Regions from separate parts of the Paracerasibacillus soli genome, predicted to be linked through region 2. Evidence: a T-box and tRNA genes for the amino acid it is inferred to sense, from the RefSeq annotation. Region 2 holds a T-box; the other holds one or more tRNA genes.

Region 1 (5,561 bases), on a different contig from region 2:
TAGAACGAAAACTGTTATAAGTCCAGATTAAATGCATAGGTATATAAATGGAATAAAAAATAATACCTTGGGATGGGTGATTACATTGGATAAGAAGTCATCAAGAAACCAAAAGCCTACTGGCCAGAATTTGAAACAAGCGCAACTTGACCAATTCCGTGTACAAAACAAAGGAAAACCAATGACGACACAGGAAGGGAAAAAGATTTCACAAGACCAGGATCAATTAAAAGCTGGCATTCGCGGTCCTACGTTACGCCAAGACTATGAGTTTTTTGAAAAAATGTCCCACTTTAATCATGAAGAAATACCAGAAAGGGTCGTTCACGCTCGGGGTTACAGTGCCCATGGAGAATTTGAATGTTATCAATCGATGCGGCAAGTAACGAAGGCAGGATTTTTACAAGAACCTGGTAAAAGGACACCTGTAACTGTTCGCTTTTCTACTGTTCAAGGTCCTAAAGGTTCCTATGATACTGCAAGAGATTTACGTTGTAAGGGTGTCAAGTTGTTTACAGAAGAAGGTAATTACGATTTAACAACGATTGCGATGCCTGTTTTAATTAATCAAGATGCGATGAAATTCCCCGATGCAATGCACGCGTACCAATCAAAACAAAGTGATGATATACCAACAGCGTCTGGTGCACATGATCGGTTCTGGGACTATGTAGCCAATAATCCAGAATCTCTTCATATGGTACAGTGGATAATGTCTGATCGAGGCATTATAAGAAGTTATCGGATGATGGAATCATGGTCCATTAATACGTATCTATTTGTTAACGAAAAAGGTGTAGCAACCTTTGTTAGATTTGTATGGAAACCGCTTTTAGGTGTCCATTCGTTACTTCAGGATGAAGCACTAAAGATTGGGGGACTTGATCCAGACTTTCACAGGAGAGATTTGCGAGAAGCGATTGAAAAAGGTGCTTACCCTGAGTATGAACTAGGGGTGCAGTTAATTTCGATGGAGGATGAATTTAAATACGACTTCGATGTGCTTGACCCATCAAAGTTTTGGCCTGAAGAACTTATACCGGTTCAAATTATTGGTAAGTTAACACTAAATAAAAATATTAAAAATTACTTTACAGAATCAGAACAAGTTGCATTTAACCCTGCGAATGTCGTCCCTGGGATTGACTTTTCCAATGACCCTGTACTACAAGGAAGATTAATGGCATATCGGGATACACAACAACATCGACTTGGTAGTGCTAATTATGTAGAATTACCAATTAATCGACCACTCTGTCCATTTCATAATAATCAGCGACGAGGCTATATGAGGCAGCGTATTGATGTAGATAACGTAAACTATCATGAAAATTCTCTAGCAAATAACACCCCATTCACAACACCTCCAGAAGAAGGCGGCTATGCATCTTATCCAAAAAAGGTCGAAGGACACGTTATACGTGCGAGAAGTGATTCGTTTAAAGATTACTTTTCTCAACCAAGAATATTCTGGAATAGTATGACACCTATAGAAAGGCAACATACAATTGAAGGATTTAGCTATCAACTTGGAAAAGTAAAAAGTGAGTCTGTTCGTCAGCAAAATGTTAATTTACTAGTTAAAGTAGATAAGGAACTGGCATGTATTGTGGCAGACAATATCGGTGTAGCCCGACCAACAGGTAGCCATGTACCTGTTTCTACAAGCTACCCTTCCCTTAGTCAGTATCATACGCCTAAATATGCATATTCATTAAAGGTAGGTGTACTGATTAGCAATGGGTTTAACGGAAATGAGGTTACGAATCTACTCAATTTACTACAAGAATATGGTGTATTTTTTGTAATCATAAGTGAAACACTTGGTACGGTTACAGGTGATAACGGTGTTAATTTAAAAGTTGATGCAACATTTCTCACATCAAGCCCTTATTTACTTGATACTCTTTATGTTGTCGGAGGGAGTCCTAAAAATGAGGCGAAATTTAAGACTGACATAAGCAAATATATTAGAGTAGCATATGAACATTATAAACCAATAGGTGTTGCAACAACAGGAGAGCCGTATATGCAAACATTGGGCATCGGCACTTCACCAGGAGTAATTTATACCAAAAACAATGCTAACTTTGGAAATGAGTTTGTTTCTGCAATCGCACAGCAACGGTTTTGGGATAGGAAATAAGCGGAGAGGGAGGGGGCGAAAAGTTTAGTCAAAGCCTAATTTCCCTCATCCGCTTTCCAAATAAAAAGAGCCTGCATCTTCTTAGATTAAGGGGTTACGGGCTCTTTTAGTTAATCATTCCGATGTTAGTATAAAAATGGACATAGTAAATTGAAAAAACTAGTTGATAATATTTATAACACTTTATTAATTAGCAGTGTCCTAACATGAAAAGAGGAAGTGGCGATTGTGAATGTAAACTTGATGCAGTACGCATAGTGACGGCTGGAAAGCGGATGCTGATGTAGCTCGTGAGTTAAATATTTCAAAACACACTTTACACAATCGGGTAAAAAATTCAAGGAGAATAAGTACAAAACAAGAGAAGAAGCAAGAAGGAGCAATGAAATGAAAAATAAGACCATGATACATCTTAAAAGTCGTATACATGGTCTTTTCTATTTATATTACTAGAATTATTATGCTAAAGAATTAACCGAAGTATGCTACTCCGTTTCAAAAATTACTCTATATTTAATACCTGTTACTTCCTCTACAGTAGCCTCAATAAATTCCTGATATTGATCCACTAGAAAATAACGTTGAAATTCATTTTTACAAAAAACTATCAATGTATCTTCATTAATTATCCCATTTGTATGTACAAACCATGTATTATATTGGGGAACAGAAACCTTGATAGATATTAAATCTAAAATTTGTACCCAAATATCGTCATACGACCTTTTATTAGCAGAAGGATGATTTAGTAGTATATTATCAAATTCTTGTCTTGATAATGACGAATATTTTAGTAAGATTGTTGCCTCATTAAGATTACCATTATCTAATGCAGACTTAATACGTTCCTTATCAATAATTTTATAAATATCTTCACTAACAATTTTATTCATTTGGTATCACCTCTTCAGTCTATAATTTATAGCGAAATCAGGTTAATGTAAAATGGAGTAATGAATTTGCTATGTAATTTTTCTGTATGAAACATTATGAAGGGGGGGTGATCTGACACCACTAAGAAACAATAGGCCACACTAAAAAAAAAGAAATACTGTGTTTTAGGAGTTCGGCATCAACATATCGGCAATGTGAATGAAAAAATAAAATGGTATAGCGACTTCTAATAAAAAGCTAGAAGTCGCTATACTACAAGGTTTTAGTTAGTGATTCCGATTGGGCTCGAACCAACGACCTCTACCCTGTCAAGGTAGCGCTCTCCCAGCTGAGCTACGGAATCATATGTATTATTTTATTCAACAAATTATATTATAAATCGGATTTTCATATAAGTCAATTACTTTTGTTGAATATTGCAGCATGGCTCACCTTTTTATACATTTTTTTTGGTGTTTGACAAACACTGTTTGTAAAGGAGGTCATACAGATGAGTAAAGATAAAAAGAAGAAAAACAAAAGTAAAAAGGAATTAAATGAAATGAAAGGTGGAAAAGAAAGGCACCGTAGAAACAGATCATAAAGAGCCAAGAATTTTTTTTCTAGATTTTATAACAGGAACTTAAAAAAAGATGTTGTTACACGTAAGGTGTCATGAACTACTACTTAAAAAGAGGTGGGCATGACATCTTTTCTTATGCAATTTTTTATTTCATGTTGAATGGACATTATGAGTGAGTAACAAGCTTTATGTTTGATTGCTTTTATAAAAATACGCTAGGTGCTCTATATAATATAAAAACCCTATGCTGTTTCACAAACCTTAACAATTCTTGTGAAACAGCTAACAATACTAAGTCTCAAGACCTATATGAAAATACTTCCTAGGCTCGTTACCTCATTTTATTATAGCTAGTACAATAAATGTAAGATCAAGAAAGGAGGCATTTTATATGAAGAAATTCATGCTATTTATTGCAGGATTAATTGCGTTAATGATTTTGTTTATTAATCTTGGTCCAATGGTTTTATTGGGAGTTAGCATTTGGTTACTTTATGTTATTTTCAAGCAATTTATAAAAAGTACATCTACTATAGGCAAAGTAGGATGGATCATTGCCGGATTAATCGTACTTGGTATTGCCCTATCTAATATTTATTCAGTTATTGGTATTGCAGCCGCGTTTGGATTGTACTGGATTTATAAGCACTGGGGAAAATCAGATGACCCAGTTGTGACAATCATTGATAAGGATGATGACCCATTTAAAAATTTTGAGCGCCAATGGGCGGATATGAACCATTAATTATGTTCTATTAAACATAGGGTGTAATCCCGAAAAAGGAGAGAATATAAAATGACAAATATTTTTAAACGTATTAAGGATTCAGTTTCAGCTGATTTACACAATTTGATGGATCAAAAGGAGCAAAATAATCCAATAGCATCCTTAAATCAGTATTTACGACAAAGTGAGCGAGAAACAGAAAAAGTAAGACAACTCGTTGCGCGACAATATCGTTTGAAAGATGAGTTTACAAAGGAATATCATCAAGCACAGGATTTAGCAGATAAGCGATTGAAACAAGCTGCCATTGCTGAAAAAGCTGAAGAAATACAGATGTATGAATTTGCAATGAAGGAGTATGAAGAATATCAAACTCGTGCAGAGCGTATGAAAAAAGCTCGTGAAGAATCCATAGAACAATTAGAGATATTAGAACAAAAATACGAGGAAATGAAACATAAATTAAAAGATATGCGTTTACGCCGTATGGAATTAATGGGAAGAGAAAATGTTGCCCATGCGAGCCATCAAATGAATCGGATTATGGAAAATATATCTGATAAACCATTTTCTAAATTTGCTGAGATGGAACGTTACATTGAGGGATTGGAATACAAGGTGAATAGTGCATATTATCGTAGTACATTTGATAGTAAAATCTCAAAATTAGAGAAGGAAATGCAAAAACGTAGTGAAAATAGAGCATGACATTTATTTCTTACATGCAGGAAAAAGAACAATCATGTTATACTGAACAGGCGTAATACTTACGCCTGTTTGATTATATATATAGGGGGCTAGTCCCGTGTTTCATCGACTTTCAACTGATATGCTAAACTTAATCATGATAATTGGGGTAGCCCTATTTATTATAGAGATTGCCTTTTTTCACGGTGGAATGCTTTTTCCAGCGCTATTTGCTGTACTGATGATTTATGTAGGTCGGAAGTATTTTTATCAAATGTGGGGAAAAATTATATTTTGGCTAGGTGTCGTGAGTCTCGTATTTTCCATATTAAACATGATGGCAGTCCGTTTTTTATTAGTGGCAGGTATTGTTTTATTTATCCATGATTATTGGAAGACAAGACATGATGTCACACAGATTCAGCCAATATTAACGTATGATGATAATCCAGAAGAGCCACTAGAGCAAATCAAACCACTGTTTAATCATCAACTTTTTGGTGATCAAAAAACAGATGAGCGTGTATATAAGTGGCGTGATATTA
Region 2 (5,561 bases):
GATTGAGCCATTACTAAATGAAGTGTTAGAGGACTTCGGTATTGCTGTTTTTAACTCCGCTTATATTTCGCGTATTTGTAATGATAAAGCATTAACTCATATAGAAGTAAACAAACTAGAAATTCCTATGGTTGATACACTGTTTTTGCGAACCTACAATGTACACGAGATACCCCCGATTCCTTATCCATTTATTGTGAAATCAACAGATGGACATGGAGGAAAGAATGTAAAACTAATACAACATACTCGTGATTGGGATATTTATTTGAATTCAAAACCAACAGGAAATATCATCATCCAAACATGTGATGTACAATTTGGAAAGGATATTCGCGTTTTTGTCGTGGGGAAGGAAATTATCGGTGCCGTTTTGCGACAAAGTGATAAAGATTTCAGAGCAAATTTTACGCTTGGTGGCACTGCAACATGGTATAATTTATCGCAATCTGAACGTAAAATTGTACAAACGATTATCAATCACTTTGATTTTGGAATGGTTGGCATTGATTTTCTAATCGATAAACAAAATAACATACTATTTAACGAAATAGAAGATGTTGTTGGTTCAAGAACATTAAGTAAAGTTTCAGATATCAATTTACTAGAACATTATGTAACTTGGATTTTACGAAGTTTGAAATAAAATGAAATATCCCGCTAACATAACAAACATTAGTCCAATGAATTGGACTAATGTTTGTTATGAGCCTTTTTATAATCTATTTATTTTATGATCTAAATATTATATTCGTTATTGATACAGTATCCTTACCTCAATCTCCAAATAAGTTTATTCATAGTAATCGAAACAGCACCAATCCATAATGAACGAAAAAAAGGCCGGGACATAAAGATCTGACCCCCCTCGTACAACTAATATAACTAGTAAAAAAACTCACCGTTTTTTTAATACTAGCTGTAGTAGTCGAGGGGCCTGACACTTTGATTTTGTCCCAGCCTCTTACTTGTAACAAAATTTTTATCTTTAGTGCTTTTTACTAACCCTTTAATTCCATTAAGCGCGCTTTTACTTTTGCTTGTTTATCCAAGTAATCCTTTTCTTTTTCCCGTTCTTCTTCAACAACTTGTTCTGGTGCTTTATTGATAAACCCTTGATTTGATAATTTTTTCTGAACACGTTCTACTTCTTTTGTCCATTTCTCTAATTCCTTTTCTAGACGGCTAATTTCTTTATCGAAGTCAATTAATCCTTCCAATGGTAAAAATAGTTCTGCACCAGTTACAACTGCTGACATCGCTTTATCCGGTGCTGTAATTGTTGACGCAATAACTAACTCACTCGGATTTGCAAAACGTTCTAAATAGTGACGTTCAGCTTCAAGTTCATGCACAATTTCTTCACTTTCTGCTTGAATAAGTAATGTAATTTGTTTCGACATTGGTGTATCTACCTCAGCACGAATGTTACGGACCGCTTTAATAATGGCAACGAGTCGCTTCATTTCGGCAGCTGCTTGCTCATCATGAAATACTTCGTTTACTTCAGGCCACTTTGCAATCGTAATAGAATCTCCTTGATGAGGAAGCTTTTGCCATATTTCCTCCGTGATAAAAGGCATATATGGATGTAACATACGCATCGTCATATCAAGTACATGTGCCAGTACAGAGCGAGTCGTTTGTTTTTGGGAATCATCCTCACCATACAATGGAATTTTTGCCATTTCAATATACCAGTCACAAAAGTCATCCCAAATAAAGTTATACAAATAACGACCGGCTTCACCAAACTCGTATTTATCGTTATTACGCGTTACTTGTTCAATTGTTTCATTTAAGCGGGTTAAAATCCACTTATCTGCAAGTGATAAATTACCCGTTAAATCGATATCCTCGTACGTGAATCCTTCCATGTTCATTAAACAGAAGCGCGATGCATTCCAGATTTTATTAGCAAAATTCCAAGTCGATTCAACTCTTTCCCAATTAAAGCGTAAATCTTGACCGGGAGTTGTACCAGTTAATAAGAAATAACGTAATGAATCTGCTCCATATTTTTCAATGACATCCATTGGATCGACGCCATTACCCAGTGACTTACTCATTTTTCGCCCTTCCGCATCACGAATTAAACCATGAATGAGCACATCTTTAAATGGACGTTGACCTGTAAATTCATTCGACTGGAATATCATCCGGGCTACCCAAAAGAAAATGATATCATATCCAGTAACTAAAACATCTGTTGGAAAATAACGTTTGAAATCTTCAGCATCTTCATCCGGCCAGCCCATCGTGGAAAACGGCCACAAAGCAGAAGAAAACCATGTGTCTAACACATCTTCATCTTGATTCCAATTTTCAAGATCTTCCGGTGCTTCTATTCCAACGTATATCTCGCCTGTTTCTTTATGATACCAAGCTGGAATGCGATGTCCCCACCATAATTGACGGGAAATACACCAATCACGAATATTTTCCATCCAATTGAAATATGTCTTTTCAAATCGTTCTGGTACAAAATTAACTTTTTCATTTTCGTTCTCTTGTAAAGCTAATGCTTCTTTTGCTAATGGATCCATTTTAACAAACCATTGTGTGGACAAATAAGGCTCTACAACTGCACCACTTCGTTCAGAGTGACCCACTTGATGGACATGTTCTTCGATTTCAAATAAAACCCCCATGTCTTGTAGGTCTTTTACAATTTTTTTACGGCATTCGAACCGATCCAACCCTTCATACTTACCGGCATTTTCATTCATTGTTCCGTCCTCATTCATCACAAGAACACGTTCTAATTGATGACGATTGCCAATTTCAAAGTCATTTGGGTCATGTGCTGGTGTAATTTTTACAGCCCCTGATCCAAATTCCATATCAACATAATCATCTGCAACAATTTCTATCTCTCTACCTACAATTGGTAAAATAACTGTTTTACCAATTAAATGTTGATAGCGTTCATCTTGAGGATGTACAGCAACAGCAGTATCCCCTAGCATTGTTTCTGGACGAGTAGTTGCAATTTCAATCGTTTCTTTACTATCCTTAATTGGATATTTCATATGATAAAAATGACCATTCACTTCTTCATAAATAACTTCAATATCTGATAGTGCTGTTTTCGTTTTCGGATCCCAGTTAATAATGTATTCTCCACGGTAGATTAATCCTTTTTCGTAAAGCTTCACAAATACTTCTCTAACTGCAACAGATAATCCTTCATCGAGGGTAAATCGCTCACGTGAATAATCTAAACCTAGTCCGACCTTTTCCCATTGACTGCGGATAAAATCAGCATATTCTTCTTTCCATTCCCAAACCTTTTCAACAAATTTTGAACGCCCTAATTCATATCGGTTCGTACCTTGTTCCCTTAGTTTTGCTTCTACTTTTGCTTGTGTAGCAATCCCAGCATGGTCCATACCTGGTAACCATAGAACATCGTATCCCTGCATTCTTTTCATACGAGAAATCGTATCCTGCATGGTCGTATCCCACGCATGTCCTAAATGCAGTTTTCCAGTAACATTTGGTGGCGGAATAACAATCGTAAATGGTTCTTTCTTCTTGTCACCAGTTGCTTCAAAATACTTCCCATCTAACCAAAATTGATAGCGGCCTGCTTCGACATCATTTGGGTTATATTTCGATGGTAATGATCCTTTTTCTTCCATCTCATTTCCTCCTTTAAAAATGCTTGCTTGTTTGTTGTTAGGAACATGCCTTTATTAAGCATATTAGACCTTTGCCTACGAAATAATTTGTACTTTCATACTGAGAAATATAAAAAACCTTTCCATCCTTCTATAAAAAGGACGAAAAGGCTATTTTCCGCGGTACCACCTTTGTTCACAAGTGAAACACTTGAACACTTAAATATATCGGTATTTATCCGGCATTCTTCTAATTCAAGTTTGGATGTTCATAGCAAACTTATTTCAAAGAAGCTGCATTAAGGACGACTTCTAAATCATGTACCTAGGAAACTCTCAGCATATATTTCCCTCTCTGAAAGGCCATCAGATTTGTACTACTCCCTATCATTTGCATTTTATATATTTAATTATTTTAGCTGTTTATTTCTACAGTATGCACAAATATGTGTCTATTAATCATATCATATTAAATAATAACAAAAAAGTGAAGCATTTTGCAAAAAGGAGGATGATGATGGCTAGATATTATCGATACCGCCTTCCTCCATGGGCGAGACATTGTTTAATTGTAATTGAAAGTGTCACTTTACCAATCATGATTTTTCAACTTATACGCACTTTATTCTTTCCAACAACACTTGATGTACTTCTACTCGGTCTACTTGTAGGGCTATTTATTGCTTTTCAACTAAAATGGATTTAAAAGTTTGATGTATATCCATTTTAAGTTTCTTCTTTACTTTCTAAGTCTATGCGGTAAATATACGTTTCTTTCACAAAATCAGTCCATTCTAAACCAAAACGTAAGTTTCGAAATGCTTGTTGTAATTTTTGAATGAAACCGATCATATCGGTTTCATTCCCCTTTTCGACATAAGCCAAAACTGTTTCTATATACTTTTGTGGATTTAAAAGATAAATTGAAAGCAGATGTAGTTCTTCACGCCTTAGCTCATTTTCCTCCATATAAGCATGAAATGTTTCAAATATGGACGTAGTTTCTATATCGTATCGATTTGCTTGCTCTGTTAAATAATAATGCAAATCAGATATCGGATTATCATTACGGACATGCTCCCAATTTATCACCCAAAAATATTCTCGATAGAACAGATACTCCTGTTCTAACTTTCCATGGCATAAAGATGTTCGCCATGCATCCATTTCACATTCTAAAAATTCATCAACTGCTCGTTCCAAATTCTTAAACACATATTCCAAATAATGAAATTGTGAACAAACTAATAATTCAAATGGCGACATATAAGGATGATGCTCAAATCTCTCTACCATTGACAAAAGTTTTTTGTAGTCTGTTTGGCATTGGATTTTATAACTTGTAAATGAACTTTTTATTTTATCAACAGAAAATGTATGTTTTTGCATTGTTTTATGATGAAATTGACCGATACTACGGAAAAAGGCGGTATAAAAATCTTGCTGTCGATGGTGCTCTTCTTGTTCTATCCATGGTGCTATATAATAAAATTCATTGTCTAATTCCGCATAAAGCTTTTCTGCTACTGTTAAATAAACTGGCAAAACTAATGGGAGTCTTTCATAGTAAGCAACATGATAAAAGTTCTCTAAATTTTTAACTGTTTGCTCCGTTAAGTTACTTCGTTTTAAGGCATATACTTGTTGTCCCACCTTGATTTTATAAACGCGATCTGTAACTTGCTCTATTGTGTCCGGACGTATGCTATACTGTTCTAGAACATGCCAGATTTTCTCCATATCACGCCCTCCTCACATATTATCTTTAGGTCATTTACAAAACAATACGAGTATAACTTGTGTTCAAAGACCCTTCCACTTTATTTCACATACCAACACACATTCATATTTCTAACAATACATAAGTTAACCCCTTGCAATGCAATCAAGGGGTACGAAAAGGTATAATAGTTCCTTTATTTATTCTCTCTTTTCTTC

Evidence for each region. The T-box of region 2 lies ahead of ACFFIS_RS03460 (valine--tRNA ligase). A T-box ahead of a tRNA ligase gene usually reads a tRNA of that ligase, here a tRNA-Val.
Region 1: it encodes a tRNA-Val, which carries the amino acid that the T-box ahead of ACFFIS_RS03460 (valine--tRNA ligase) is inferred to sense. The anticodon was not compared.

Annotation. Positions count from the first base shown of each region.
Region 1 is NZ_JBHLWL010000022.1:353,636-359,196, forward strand. It holds gene ACFFIS_RS08395 (catalase) at 86-2,146, shown strand; gene ACFFIS_RS08400 (DnaA N-terminal domain-containing protein) at 2,632-3,039, opposite strand; tRNA gene ACFFIS_RS08405 (tRNA-Val) at 3,311-3,383, opposite strand; gene ACFFIS_RS08410 (lmo0954 family membrane protein) at 3,994-4,347, shown strand; gene ACFFIS_RS08415 (PspA/IM30 family protein) at 4,399-5,037, shown strand; gene liaF (cell wall-active antibiotics response protein LiaF) at 5,135-5,561, shown strand, end outside.
Region 2 is NZ_JBHLWL010000010.1:154,322-159,882, forward strand. It holds gene ACFFIS_RS03455 (ATP-grasp domain-containing protein) at 1-646, shown strand, start outside; gene ACFFIS_RS03460 (valine--tRNA ligase) at 1,002-3,644, opposite strand; T-box leader at 3,779-4,024, opposite strand; gene ACFFIS_RS03465 (YszA family small membrane protein) at 4,141-4,329, shown strand; gene ACFFIS_RS03470 (hypothetical protein) at 4,350-5,363, opposite strand; gene spoVID (stage VI sporulation protein D) at 5,540-5,561, opposite strand, start outside.